2 linked regions of the Variovorax paradoxus genome follow. The protein of the gene in region 1 interacts with the protein of each later gene in a pairwise test. Links are inferred from orthologs where the notes say so. Each region holds a gene or a part of one and is shown in the gene's direction. Other genes may lie near its edges.

What was found.
Region 2: the proteins of purT (region 1) and QHG62_RS05070 interact in binary tests that used the Escherichia coli proteins (3 or more experiments, as listed by UniProt). The link is inferred for Variovorax paradoxus from one-to-one orthologs.

The regions. Positions count from the first base shown.
Region 1 is NZ_CP123990.1:3,382,462-3,388,594, forward strand. Bases 1,487-4,277 are described here. They hold purT (formate-dependent phosphoribosylglycinamide formyltransferase), read left to right. Parts: upstream 1,487-2,176; coding sequence 2,177-3,379; downstream 3,380-4,277. Other genes in these bases: QHG62_RS16310 (3-hydroxybutyryl-CoA dehydrogenase), read right to left, coding at 1,487-1,991; QHG62_RS16320 (helix-turn-helix domain-containing protein), read left to right, coding at 3,716-4,277. In the rest of the region: QHG62_RS16300 (serine hydrolase domain-containing protein), read right to left, coding at 1-250; QHG62_RS16305 (crotonase/enoyl-CoA hydratase family protein), read right to left, coding at 286-1,110; more of QHG62_RS16310, read right to left, coding at 1,143-1,486; more of QHG62_RS16320, read left to right, coding at 4,278-4,543; QHG62_RS16325 (branched-chain amino acid ABC transporter permease), read left to right, coding at 4,559-5,434; QHG62_RS16330 (branched-chain amino acid ABC transporter permease), read left to right, coding at 5,441-6,133. UniProt on the Escherichia coli protein: Involved in the de novo purine biosynthesis. Catalyzes the transfer of formate to 5-phospho-ribosyl-glycinamide (GAR), producing 5-phospho-ribosyl-N-formylglycinamide (FGAR). Formate is provided by PurU via hydrolysis of 10-formyl-tetrahydrofolate.
Region 2 is NZ_CP123990.1:1,056,479-1,062,773, forward strand. Bases 1,611-4,563 are described here. They hold QHG62_RS05070 (polyprenyl synthetase family protein), read left to right. Parts: upstream 1,611-2,606; coding sequence 2,607-3,521; downstream 3,522-4,563. Other genes in these bases: QHG62_RS05060 (aromatic ring-hydroxylating oxygenase subunit alpha), read right to left, coding at 1,611-2,062; QHG62_RS05065 (exodeoxyribonuclease VII small subunit), read left to right, coding at 2,344-2,610; dxs (1-deoxy-D-xylulose-5-phosphate synthase), read left to right, coding at 3,563-4,563. In the rest of the region: QHG62_RS05055 (DMT family transporter), read right to left, coding at 1-897; more of QHG62_RS05060, read right to left, coding at 920-1,610; more of dxs, read left to right, coding at 4,564-5,419; QHG62_RS05080 (TRAP transporter substrate-binding protein), read left to right, coding at 5,532-6,295.

The DNA.
Region 1 (6,133 bases):
GCACGGTTTCGCGCACATGCGAAAAGCTCCAGCGCGTGCGCGGAAACACGCCGCCGACCGGGTTGTCGAAGGTAATCAGCTTGTCGGGCGGCGGCGGGAAGCCCTTCATCCAGCCCATGGCCTCGACCGAGGTGGCCGCCGGATCGGGAAGCGCGGCGGGCGCGGACGTCTGGGCATTCGAGGAGGTGTTCACGGCGAGCAGTGCGAAGGCGGCGACGAGCGCCGTGCGTTGGAAAAAGGACATGGGCATCGTGGCTCCGGTGGAATTCATCTTCAACTTGCTCGTCAACGGCCGCTGAAGCGTGCCGGCCTGCGCTCGACAAAAGAACGCACGCCTTCAGCCGCATCTTCGCTGTTCGACAGGCGCTTCTGTGTTTCGATGAATTCCGACACGGCGGCGAGCGGCCCTTGCTCGACGGCCTTGATCACGTTGAGCCGGGTGGCCACCACGGCCAGCGGCGCCTGCGCCGCGATGCGCTGCGCAATGGCCAGCGCCGCGTCGAGCTCCTGCCCGGCGGGCACCACTTTCTGCACGAAGTTGAGGCGATAAGCCTCGGCGCTGTCGAACTCGTCGGCCGTGAGCAGGTGCAGCATGGCATTGCCCACGCCCGCGCGCTCGGCCATGCGAAGCGTGGCGCCGCCCGTGGCCATGATGCCGCGCTGCACTTCCATCTGCGAGAAGCGGCAGTTGTCGGCCGCCACCACGATGTCGGCGCCCAGCATCAGCTCGATACCGACCGTGAAGCAGATGCCCTTCACCGCCACCACCATCGGCTTGGTGCGGCGGCGGTAGCCGGGCAGGCCGAAGTCGTGCGGCTCCACCAAGCCCGGCGGAACCGCCTTTTCGCCGCGCTTCATGTATTCGGTCACCGCCGGCAGATCCAGGCCCGCCGTGAAGTGGTCGCCGAACGCATGCAGCACGCCCACGCGCAGCTCCGGGTCGTCGTCCAGCCGGGTGTAGGCCTCGGCCAACTGCCTGAACATCGGCGGCGTCCAGCCGTTGCGCTTGGCGGGGCGGTTGATGCCGATCAGCAGCACATGGTCGATGACCTGCGTGTCGATGCAGCCTTCGGCGGGTGGGGTGGTTGCGGTGATGGGCGCGGCGGTCATGGCTTGTCTCCTTTGTTGTTCTTTCGGGGCGCTCAGTAGGTGTACACGCCGCGCCCGGTCTTGCGGCCCAGCTGGCCGGCCGCGACCATTTCCTTCAGCAGCGGGCACGGCCGGTACTTGGAATCGCCGAACTGCTCGAGGTAGACCTCCATCACGGCCAGGCACACATCCAGGCCGATCATGTCAGCCAGCGCCAGCGGGCCGATGGGCTGGTTGCAGCCCAGCTTCATGCCGGCGTCGATGTCTTCGGCGGTGGCAATGCCTTCGGACAGCACGAAGAAGGCCTCGTTGATCATCGGCACCAGGATGCGGTTGACCACGAAGCCCGGCGCGTTCTTCACCGTGATGGGCGACTTGCCCAGCTTCTCGGCCAGCGCCTTCACCGCGTCATGCGTGGCGTCGCTTGTCAGATAGCCGCGGATCAGCTCCACCAGCGCCATCATCGGCACCGGGTTGAAAAAGTGCATGCCGATGAAGCGGTCGGCGCGCGAGGTGGCGGCCGCGAGCTGGGTGATGGAAATCGACGAGGTGTTCGACGCAATGATCACCTCGGGTGCCAGCATGTCGTCGACCTGCTTCAGGATCTTGAGCTTGAGCGCATGGTTCTCGGTGGCGGCTTCGATCACGAGCTGCGCGCTCTTCAGGTCGTCATAGTTGGTCGAGCCCTTGATCAGCGCGAGCGCCGCGGTCTTCTGCTCGGCCGTGAGCTTTTCTTTCTTGATCAAGCGGTCGAGGCTGCCCGAGACAGTGGCCAAGCCCTTGTCGACCGCCGCCTGGGCAATGTCGACCATCACCACATTGACGCCGGCCACCGCGCAGGCCTGCGCAATGCCATTGCCCATCGTTCCGGCGCCGATGATGCCGACGGTCTGGATCGTCATGAGAAAACTCCTTGAATAAAGAAAGAACGGGATAAGGGGCGCGTGGCGCGAAGGCTGCCACGCTGCAGGAGATCGATTGTGAAGCAGCCCCGCCGGGCCGCTGTTGCCGCGAGTGACACGGCCGCCACCGGGTGGCTTACAGTGCGGCGATCGCTTTTTTTCTCTTCTCTTTTTCGACCCCGACCATGACCACCCTCGGCACCCCTCTTTCCCCCTCGGCCACCCGCGTGATGCTGCTCGGCTCCGGCGAGCTCGGCAAGGAGGTGCTGATCGCCCTGCAACGCCTCGGCGTCGAAACCATTGCGGTCGACCGCTACGAGAACGCGCCCGGGCAGCAGGTGGCGCACCATGCGCGCACCATCACCATGAGTGACCCCGAACAACTCAAGGCGCTGATCGAGGCCGAGAAGCCCATGCTCGTGGTGCCCGAGATCGAGGCCATCGCCACGCCGATGCTGCAGCAGCTCGAAGACGCCGGCGTGGTGCGCGTGATTCCCACCGCCCGCGCCGCCCGCCTCACGATGGACCGCGAAGGCATCCGCCGCCTGGCCGCCGAGACGCTGGGCGTGCCCACCAGCCCCTACAAGTTCTGCGACTCGCTGGCCGAACTGCAGGCCGCCATCGACGCCGGCATTGGGTACCCCTGCATCGTCAAGCCCGTGATGAGCAGTTCGGGCAAGGGCCAGAGCAAGATCGACGGCCCGGCCGACGTGCAGAAGGCGTGGGACTACGCCATGGCCGGCGGCCGAGTGAGCCATGGCCGCGTCATCGTCGAAGGCTTCATCGACTTCGACTACGAGATCACGCTGCTCACCGTACGCGCAAAGGACGCCGCCGGCGCGGTGCAGACCCAGTTCTGCGAACCCATCGGCCATGTGCAGGTGAGCGGCGACTATGTCGAAAGCTGGCAGCCGCACCCCATGGCACCTGCCGCGCTGCAGAAGGCGCAGCAGATTGCGCAGGCCGTCACGGCTGACCTCGGCGGCCAGGGCCTCTTCGGCGTCGAGCTGTTCGTGAAGGGCGACGAGGTCTGGTTCAGCGAAGTGAGCCCGCGTCCGCACGACACCGGCATGGTGACCATGGCTACCCAGTGGCAGAACGAGTTCGAGCTGCATGCGCGCGCGATCCTCGGCCTGCCGGTGGATACGTCGCTCAAGAGCCCGGGTGCCAGCGCAGTGATCTACGGCGGTATCGATGCGGCCGGCATTGCGTTCGACGGCGTGGCCGAGGCGCTGCAGGTGCCCGGCAGCGACATCCGCCTGTTCGGCAAGCCAGAGAGCTTTGCCAAGCGCCGCATGGGCGTGGCGCTCGCACATGCGGGCGATGTGGAAACGGCGCGGGTCAATGCCAAGGAAGCTGCCTCGCGCGTGAAGCCGCGCAAGGCCTGACCGGCCCGTGCGCAAGTAGGCCGTAAGCAAGCACAGCCAGTTTTCGCAAGCCGGGCCGGGGGGCTCGAAGGCATCGTGCACAGGACCGGGCGAACGCCGCCCGGCCACCGGAGACACCATGCCGCACCCCCAGGCCCGCGCCCTGTTCGAAGGCGCCCAGCGCACTGCCGCGCAACCCGAAGCATCGCCGAACGCCGGAACGCGCCGGCCGTTCGCATGAGCCTAGGGAAAGTCCCCGCGCAAATGCATGCCGCGCAGCGAGCCCCCGCCGCTACGATCCTGCCAACGCAGCACTGGCCATCGGCCGGCAGCGGCCCGATGCAGGAGACAGACAGCATGCAGCGATCGAACACGACGTTGCCAGGCAGCGGCGCCGGGCAGCGCGGAGAGCGCCTGATGTGGCTCACGCACCAGCGCGTGTTCTATGCAGGGCTGCTCGGGGCCGCAGCCGAACGCACCATGGGCGGGTATGGCGTGTATGTGTCGCCCGCCGGCGCACCGCCCAACCGCCTGCGCATCGGCGGAGGTGCATGGCAGGCGGGCGAACTGTTCGTGGTGCCGCCGCAGGTGCCGCACCGCGTTGAAAGCGCGCACCCGCTCATCTTCAATCTGCTGGTCGAATCGGAATCGGTCGATCCCGCGCGCCTGCCTGGTTTCATGCAGCACTGCGGCCCGGTCGATGCGCCCGCTTTCGTGCAGCGCATGCGCGATGTACACACCCACCTGCTCGCACTGTCGGGCCGTCAGAGCTTCGAAGGGCTGGAGTTCGATCGCCTGTTCTTCGGCGAAGACCTGGCGCCGCGTGCACTCGATCCGCGCATCCGCAAGGTCATCGATGCCATCAACGCCGACCCGGCTGCGCCCACTTCGGCCGAAGACTGCGCGGCTTCGGTGCACCTGTCCTTCTCGCGCTTCCTGCACTTGTTCAAACAGGAGACCGGCACGGCGTTTCGTGCCTTCCGCGCCTGGAAGCGCGCGCGAAGCCTGTTGCGCTACGTGCGCCAGACCAGCACACTGACCGACATCGCGCTGGACACCGGATACCCCGATTCGACGCACTTCAGCCATTCGATCCGGCAGGTGTATGGGCTCAAGCCGAGCGACATCGTCGCCGGTTCGCGCCGCCTCGCGCTGCACGATGCGGCCGGCGGCTACAGGCAGTAGCGCAAAAGAGGCCGCATGCAAATACTTCAGCTCCTGCTGTCGGGCATTGCGCAAGGCTGCATCTATGGGTTGATCGCGCTGGGCTTCGTGCTCATCTACAAGGCCACCGAAACCGTGAGCTTTGCGCAGGGCGACCTGATGATGCTCGGCGCTTTCGGTGCCTTTGCCGGCATGTCGCTGTTCGGCATGCCGTTCTGGCTTGCGGCCGTGCTGGCGCTGGTGGCCATGGCGGCTTTCGGCGTGCTGCTGGAGCTGGTGGTGATTCGTCCCATCCTCGGGCAGCCGCAGTTCTCCATCGTGATGCTGACCATCGGCATTGCGTATGTGGCGCGCGGGCTCATCACCATGGTGCCGGGCATCGGCACCGACACGCACACGCTGGCCGTTCCCTACAAGGACCAGATCTGGAAGGTGGGCGAGCTGGTGGTCAACCTGGAGCAGCTCGCCATCATCATTGCCACCGCCATCCTCTGCGGGTTGCTGTTCGCGATGTTCCGCTACAGCAAGCTGGGCATTGCGATGCAGGCCTCTTCGCAGAACCAGCTCGCGGCCTACTACATGGGCATTCCGGTGAAGCGGCTCAACGGGCTGGTGTGGGGGCTGGCGGCGGCGGTGGCGGCCATTGCCGGCATGCTGCTCGCGCCCATTACCTTCGTGCACGCGAACATGGGCTTCATCGGGCTCAAGGCCTTCCCGGCCGCGGTGGTGGGCGGGTTCGGCAGCCTGCCGGGTGCCATCGTCGGCGGGCTGGTGATCGGCATCGTCGAATCGTTTGCCGGGTTCTACCTGCCCGACGGTTTCAAGGACACGGCGCCATACATCGTGGTGCTGCTGATGCTGATGATCAAGCCGAACGGGTTGTTCGGCGAGAAGCTGCGCAAGAAGGTCTAGCTCGATATGCGCTTCATCTTCAAGACCAGCTACGACCAGGACGTCCGCCTTGCGCGGCACGGCGGCCATGTGTTCTGGTACGGCCTGCTCGTGGCTTTCCTCATCGTTGCGCCGTGGGCCATCGACGAGTACTGGCTCGCGCAGCTGACCTTTGTGCTGATCTACGGCATCGTCGGGTTGGGTTTGATGTTGCTCGCCGGCTTTACAGGGCAGTTTTCCATCGGGCATGCGGCGTTTCTCGGGGCGGGTGCGTACACGCAAGGCGTGCTTACCAACATGGGCGTGCCGTTTCCGATTGCGCTTCTCGCGGCCGCAGCGCTGTCGGCGGCGGTGGGCGTGGTGGTCGCATTGCCTGCCTTGCGCGTGAAGGGCATCTACCTGGGTATTGCGACGCTGTCGTTCGGCTTCATCGTCGAAGAGGTGTTCGCGCGCTGGGAGAGCGTGACGGGCGGCAACGCGGGTCTGCATGTGAAGTCACCGCAGCTCTTCGGCTGGTCGCTCGGGTCGGGCAACGGCTTCTACTTTCTGTGTCTGGTGGTGGCGGTGCTCAGCACGCTGGGCATTTTGAATCTGCTGCGCTCGCCGACCGGGCGCGCCTTCGTTGCCATTCGCGATTCGGAAATCTCGGCGCAGAGCATGGGCATTCACCTGGCGCGCTACAAGACGATGTCGTTCGCGATTTCGGCCGCGCTCGCGGGG
Region 2 (6,295 bases), 2.3 Mb from region 1 along the record:
CTTGGGCACTGCGCGCTGGCGCAGCACCGTGGCCGCAATGCCGCTCACGATGATGAGCGCCATGCCGGCCCAGCCGGCGGCGTCGATGCGGTCGTCGAACAGCACCACGCTGTAGAACGCCGCAAAGACAATGCCGGAATACTGCAGGTTGGCCACCACCAGCGTACCGGCCTGGGTCTTTGCGGTGGCATAGGCGCGCGTCATGCAAAGCTGCCCCAGGGCGGCCAACAGGCCGATCGGCAACAGCCACAGCGCATGCTGCCACGTCCATGAATTTCCGCCAGAAAACCCGGTGGCGGCGGTGGCAAACGCGCCGGCCACGGCCGATCCGACCGCGAAATAGAACACCGTGCGCAATTCGGGCTCGCCGATGCGCGACAGCGCCACCACCTGCATGTAGGCGAATGCGGCCGTAAGCCCGGAAAGCAGACCGAGCAGCCCTGCGAAACCCTGGCTCGCATCCACGCTGGGCTTGAGCATGAGCACCACGCCCACGAATCCCGCCAGCACGGTCAGCGCAAGGGTGCCCTGCAGCGGCGGCCGCTCCACGCGGCCGTCGCGTCCGGGCACCGGCACCCAGGCCAGCAGCGTGCCGCCGACCAGAAAGGCCGCGATCCACACGCTGCTCATGTAGTTGAGCGTGACGGCCGTGGCCAGCGGCATGTGCGCAATGGCGTAGAACCATGCGCCGAGCGAGACCACGCCAATGGTGCTGCGCCAGGCGTGCATGCCCGGATAGCGCGTGGCCAGCGGAACACCGCGGTTGCGCGCCAGCAGCCACAAGAAAACGATGCCGATCAGGCCGCGCCCGAGCACCATCTCACCACTGTTGAACCACACCGAAGCCACCTTGACCACCACGCTCATGGTGGCGAACAAGAAGGCGCCGAGCACCATCCAGAGCGCTTGCACTACGGGCTCAGGCGTTCTGCTGCATTGCGCTGCGGTACCACTCGTGGAACTGCTGCATGCCGTCTTCCATGGGGCTCTGGTAAGGGCCGCTCTCGTCGTCGCCGCGCAGCATCAGCGCGCGGCGGCCGGCGTCCATGCGCTCGGCAATCTCGTCGTCTTCCACGCAGGTTTCCATGTAGGCGGCCTGCTGGGCTTCGACGAACTCGCGCTCGAACGCGACGATTTCCTCGGGGTAGAAGAACTCCACCATGTTGAGCGTCTTGGTGGGGCTCACCGGGTGCAGCGTCGATACCGTGAGCACATGCGGATACCACTCGACCATGACGTGCGGGTAGTAGGTGAGCCAGATCGCGCCGTACTTCGGCGGCTTGCCTTCGCGGTACTTGAGCAACTGCTCTTGCCACTTTTGATAGATGGGGCTGCCCGCGCGGCCGAGCCGGTTGGCTACGCCCACGGTTTGCACCGAGAAGTTGCGGTTGAACTCCCAGCGCAGGTCGTCGCAGGTGACAAAGCTGCCAAGGCCCGGGTGGAACGGCCCGACATGGTAGTCCTCAAGGTAGACCTCGATGAAGGTCTTCCAGTTGTAGTTGCACTCGTGCAGTTCGACGCGGTCGAATGCGTAGCCCGTGAAGTCCAGGTCGGCGCGGGGGCCGAGATCGGCCATATCGGCCGCCACGTCGCGCCCGAGGCCGTTTGCGCCGCGCTCGAACAGGAGGCCATTCCACTCGGTGAGCGGGTAGTTGTGCAGATTGAGGCAGGGGTCCTGGTCGAAATGCGGCGCGCCGATCAGCGTGCCCGTGGTGCGCGGGTCGCTAGCGGCGTAGGTCCAGCGGTGCAGCGGGCAAACGATATTGCCGCCGGTCTGGTTGTCGAGCTGGCCGCGGCCCTGCAGGATGAGCGCCTGCCGGTGGCGGCACACGTTGGAGATGAGCTCCACCCCCTTGGGCGTGTGCACCAGCGCGCGGCCCTGATGCTCCTGCGGCAGGGTGTGGAAGTCGCCGAGCTCGGGCACGGCCAGGCGGTGGCCCACGTAGCGCGGGCCTTGCGCGAACAGCGTTTGCATTTCGCGCGCGTAGAGCGACTCGTCGAAGTACGCGGAAACTGGAAGTTGGCTCGTGGCCTGCTGCAGTTGAAGACTTAAATCAGACATGGAGGACCTGACCAAGCTCCCCACAGGGAGAAAAAGAGAAAAACGGAAGGCGCCGTCTGGGAAGGCAACGGCCCGAGAGTTGTGCCGGCGCGGCCGGCAGGGGAACACGCGATTGTACCCAAGGGGCCATCGCGGCGCCCGCAGCCTTTTGTATGCCCTTGCTGCAGATCGCGAAGCGTTCCCGTGGCCGTCGGCGACGCCATGCAACGGCCACAGCGGGGCGAGCGGCGCTCATTCGGTTCCCCGCCCTAAAATGCCCGATTTCATACTTGTTCTCCCGCATGCCCAAGGTTCCTTCTTCCGCCGCCTCCAGCGCGGCGACCTCGCCCGACACCGGACCGCTGCCGGCCAGCTACGAAGCCGGGCTCCAGGAGTTGGAACAATTGGTTGCAGAGCTCGAATCCGGCCAGCTGCCGCTCGACCAGTTGCTTGGCAGCTACCAGCGCGGCGCCGCGCTGCTCGCCTTCTGCCGCGAGAAGCTCCAGGCGGTCGAAGACCAGATCAAGGTGCTGGACGCGGGCAGCCTCAAGCCCTGGACCGCCGAATGAGCGCCGCCGTGGCCGATTGGGACGCCGCCCGTCTGGCAGGCTGGAGCGAGCCGCATCTGGCGCGTGTCGAAGCGGCGCTTTCGCGCTGGGTCGGCGTCGATTCACCTGTGCTGCTTGGCGACGCCATGCGCTATGCCGTGCTCGACGGCGGCAAGCGGCTTCGGCCCTTGCTGGTTCTGGCCGCGAGCGAAGCAGTCGGCGGCAATGCGGCCGCTGCGCTGCGCGCGGCCTGCGCAACCGAACTCATCCATGCCTATTCGCTGGTGCACGACGACCTGCCGTGCATGGACAACGACGTGCTTCGGCGTGGCAAGCCCACGGTGCACGTGAAATTCGGCGAAGCCGATGCGCTGCTGGCCGGCGACGCCCTGCAGGCCCTGGCATTCGAACTGCTGACGCCCGAAGGCGACGAAATTCCCGCATCGATCCAGGCCACGCTGTGCCGGCTGCTGGCACGCGCCGCCGGCAGCCAGGGCATGGCCGGCGGACAGGCCATCGACCTTGCCAGCGTGGGCCTGGCGCTGAACGAAGCGCAGCTGCGTGAAATGCACCGCCTGAAGACCGGCGCGCTGCTGCAGGGCAGTGTCGAAATGGGTGCGGCCTGCGCGGCCGGCGTGGCGCCCGCGGCATTGGCGGCGCTGCGCGACTACGGCGCGGCCATCGGCCTGGCGTTCCAGGTGGTCGACGACATCCTCGACGTGACGGCCGATTCGCAAACCCTCGGCAAGACGGCGGGCAAGGACGCTGCGGCAGACAAGCCCACTTATGTTTCGCTGTGGGGCCTCGACGGTGCGCGCGCGCAGGCAAGGCAGCTGCTCGCCGAAGCGCTTGCGGCCCTGGAGCGCAGCGGCCTGGCGGACACGGCAGCGCTGCGTGCGCTGGCGCACATGGTCGTCGACCGCGACCGATGAACTCTGTTGAACAGATGGACAAGAAGAACCACGACGCTCCCATGGCCCCGCTGCTTCCCACGCTGCACGATCCCTCGCCCATCCGGCAGTTCGACCGGGCCCAGCTCAAGCAGCTGTCCGACGAAGTGCGCGCCTGCGTGCTCGACAACGTTTCGCGCACCGGCGGGCACCTGAGTTCCAATCTCGGAACGGTGGAGCTCACCGTGGCGCTGCACCATGTGTTCAACACGCCGCACGACCGGCTGGTGTGGGACGTGGGCCACCAGACCTATCCGCACAAGATCCTCACGGGCCGGCGCGATCGCATGCCCACGCTGCGGCAGATCGGCGGCATCTCGGGCTTCCCGCAGCGTAGCGAGAGCGAATACGACACCTTCGGCACCGCGCATTCGTCCACCAGCATCTCGGCCGCGCTGGGCATGGCCATGGCCGCCAAGCAAAAGGGCGAAGACCGCCATGCCGTGGCCATCATCGGCGACGGCGCGCTCACCGCCGGCATGGCCTTCGAGGCGCTCAACAACGCCGGCGTGTGCGACTGCAAGCTGCTGGTGATCCTGAACGACAACGACATGTCGATCAGCCCGCCGGTCGGCGCGCTCAACCGCTACCTTGCGCAGCTGATGAGCGGCAACTTCTACGCCGCCGCCAAGAACGTGGGCAAGAGCGTGCTGCGCGCCGCGCCGCCGCTGTTCGAGCTGGCCAAGCGCTTCGAGCAGCATGCCAAGGGCATGGTGGTTCCGGCCACGCTGTTCGAGCAGTTCGGCTTCAACTACGTGGGCCCCATCGATGGGCACGACATCGATTCGCTGGTGCCCACGCTCGAAAACCTCAAGCACCTGGACGGCCCGCAGTTCCTGCACGTGGTCACCAAGAAGGGGCAGGGCTACAAGCTCGCCGAGGCCGACCCGGTGGCCTACCACGGGCCGGGCAAGTTCGATCCGCAGGTGGGCCTGGTCAAGTCGGCCGCAGTGGCCAAGCAGACCTTCACGCAGGTCTTCGGCCAGTGGCTCTGCGACATGGCCGCGCACGACGGCCGCCTGGTGGGCATCACGCCGGCCATGCGCGAAGGTTCGGGGTTGGTCGAGTTCGAACAGCGCTTTCCCGATCGCTACTACGACGTCGGCATTGCCGAGCAGCATGCCGTAACGTTTGCGGCCGGCTTGGCATGCGAAGGCCTGAAGCCGGTGGTCGCCATCTATTCGACCTTTCTGCAGCGCGCCTACGACCAGCTGATTCACGACGTCGCAATCCAGAACCTGCCTGTGGTGTTTGCGCTGGACCGGGCGGGCCTCGTGGGTGCCGACGGCGCCACGCATGCGGGCGCGTACGACATTCCGTTCCTGCGCTGCATTCCCAACATGAGCATTGCGTGCCCGGCCGACGAGCGCGAATGCCGCCAGCTGCTCTCGAGCGCCTACGAACAGAACCACCCGGTGGCCGTGCGCTATCCGCGCGGATCGGGCGCCGGCGTTACGCCGCACCTGGCGCTCGATTCGCTGCCGTTCGGCAAGGGCGAAGTACGCCGCGAAGGCAAGCGCATTGCAATCCTTGCATTCGGCACCTTGCTGTACCCGGCGCTCACCGCAGCCGAATCGCTCGACGCAACCGTGGTCAACATGCGTTGGGCCAAGCCGCTCGACGTCGACCTGCTGCTGCAGGTGGCAGGCACGCACGACGCCATCGTCACGCTCGAAGAGGGCGCCGTCATGGGCGGCGCGGGCAGTGCGGTGCTCGAGGCGTTGCAGGCGGCCAACGTTCAGAAGCCTGTGCTCCAGCTGGGGCTGCCGGACCGCTTCATCGAGCATGGCGATCCGGCCAAGCTGCTCGCGTCCATCGGCCTTGACGCAGCGGGCATCCAAGCCTCGATTGCGCAGCGCTTCGGTTCCGTCGCAGGGTAAACCCCGGCGGGCTGCCTGTAAGCACGTTTTTACAATCGCGGCGACTTACGAAAGTCGTCGACGCGGCCACAAGCCGCGTTTCGTTTTTTCCAATGCACTCGGAGTGAATTCAATGGATCGTCGTTCCCTCATCAAAAACGCCGGCATTGCCGGCGTTCTGGCCGCCGGCATTGCGCCCGCAGTTCATGCGCAAGCCGCCGTCCGCTGGCGCCTGGCCTCCAGCTTTCCCAAGTCGCTGGACACCATCTACGGCGGCGCTGAAGTGTTTGCCAAGGCGGTCAAGGCCATGTCGGGCGGCAAGTTCGAAATCTCGGTTCATGCCGGCGGCGAGCTGATGCCTCCCTTCGGCGTGGTGGACGGCGTTCAAAACGGTTCGGTCGAGATGTGCCACACCGTGCCTTACTACTTCTACGGCAAGAACCCCGCATTCGCGCTGGGCTCGGCCATTCCGTTCGGCCTGAACTCGCGCCAGATGACCGCGTGGATGATGCACGGCAACGGCCGCAAGCTCATGAACGAGTTCTACGCCAAGTACAACATGGTGAGCTTCGCCGGCGGCAACACGGGCTGCCAGATGGGCGGCTGGTTCCGCAAGGAAATCAAGTCCGTGGCGGATTTCAAGGGCATGAAAATGCGCTTGGGCGGCGGCTTGATCGGCGAGGTCATGCAGAAGATGGGCGCCGTGCCGCAAAGCCTGCCGGGCGGCGAGATCTACCAGGCTCTCGAAAAGGGCACCATTGACGCCGCCGAATGGGTGGGACCGTACGACGACCAGAAGCTCGGCTTCAACAAGGTCGCGCCGTTCTACTATTACCCGGGGTGGTGGGAAGGCGGTCCGGAAGTGGACTTCTTCATCAACCAGAAGGCCATGGACGG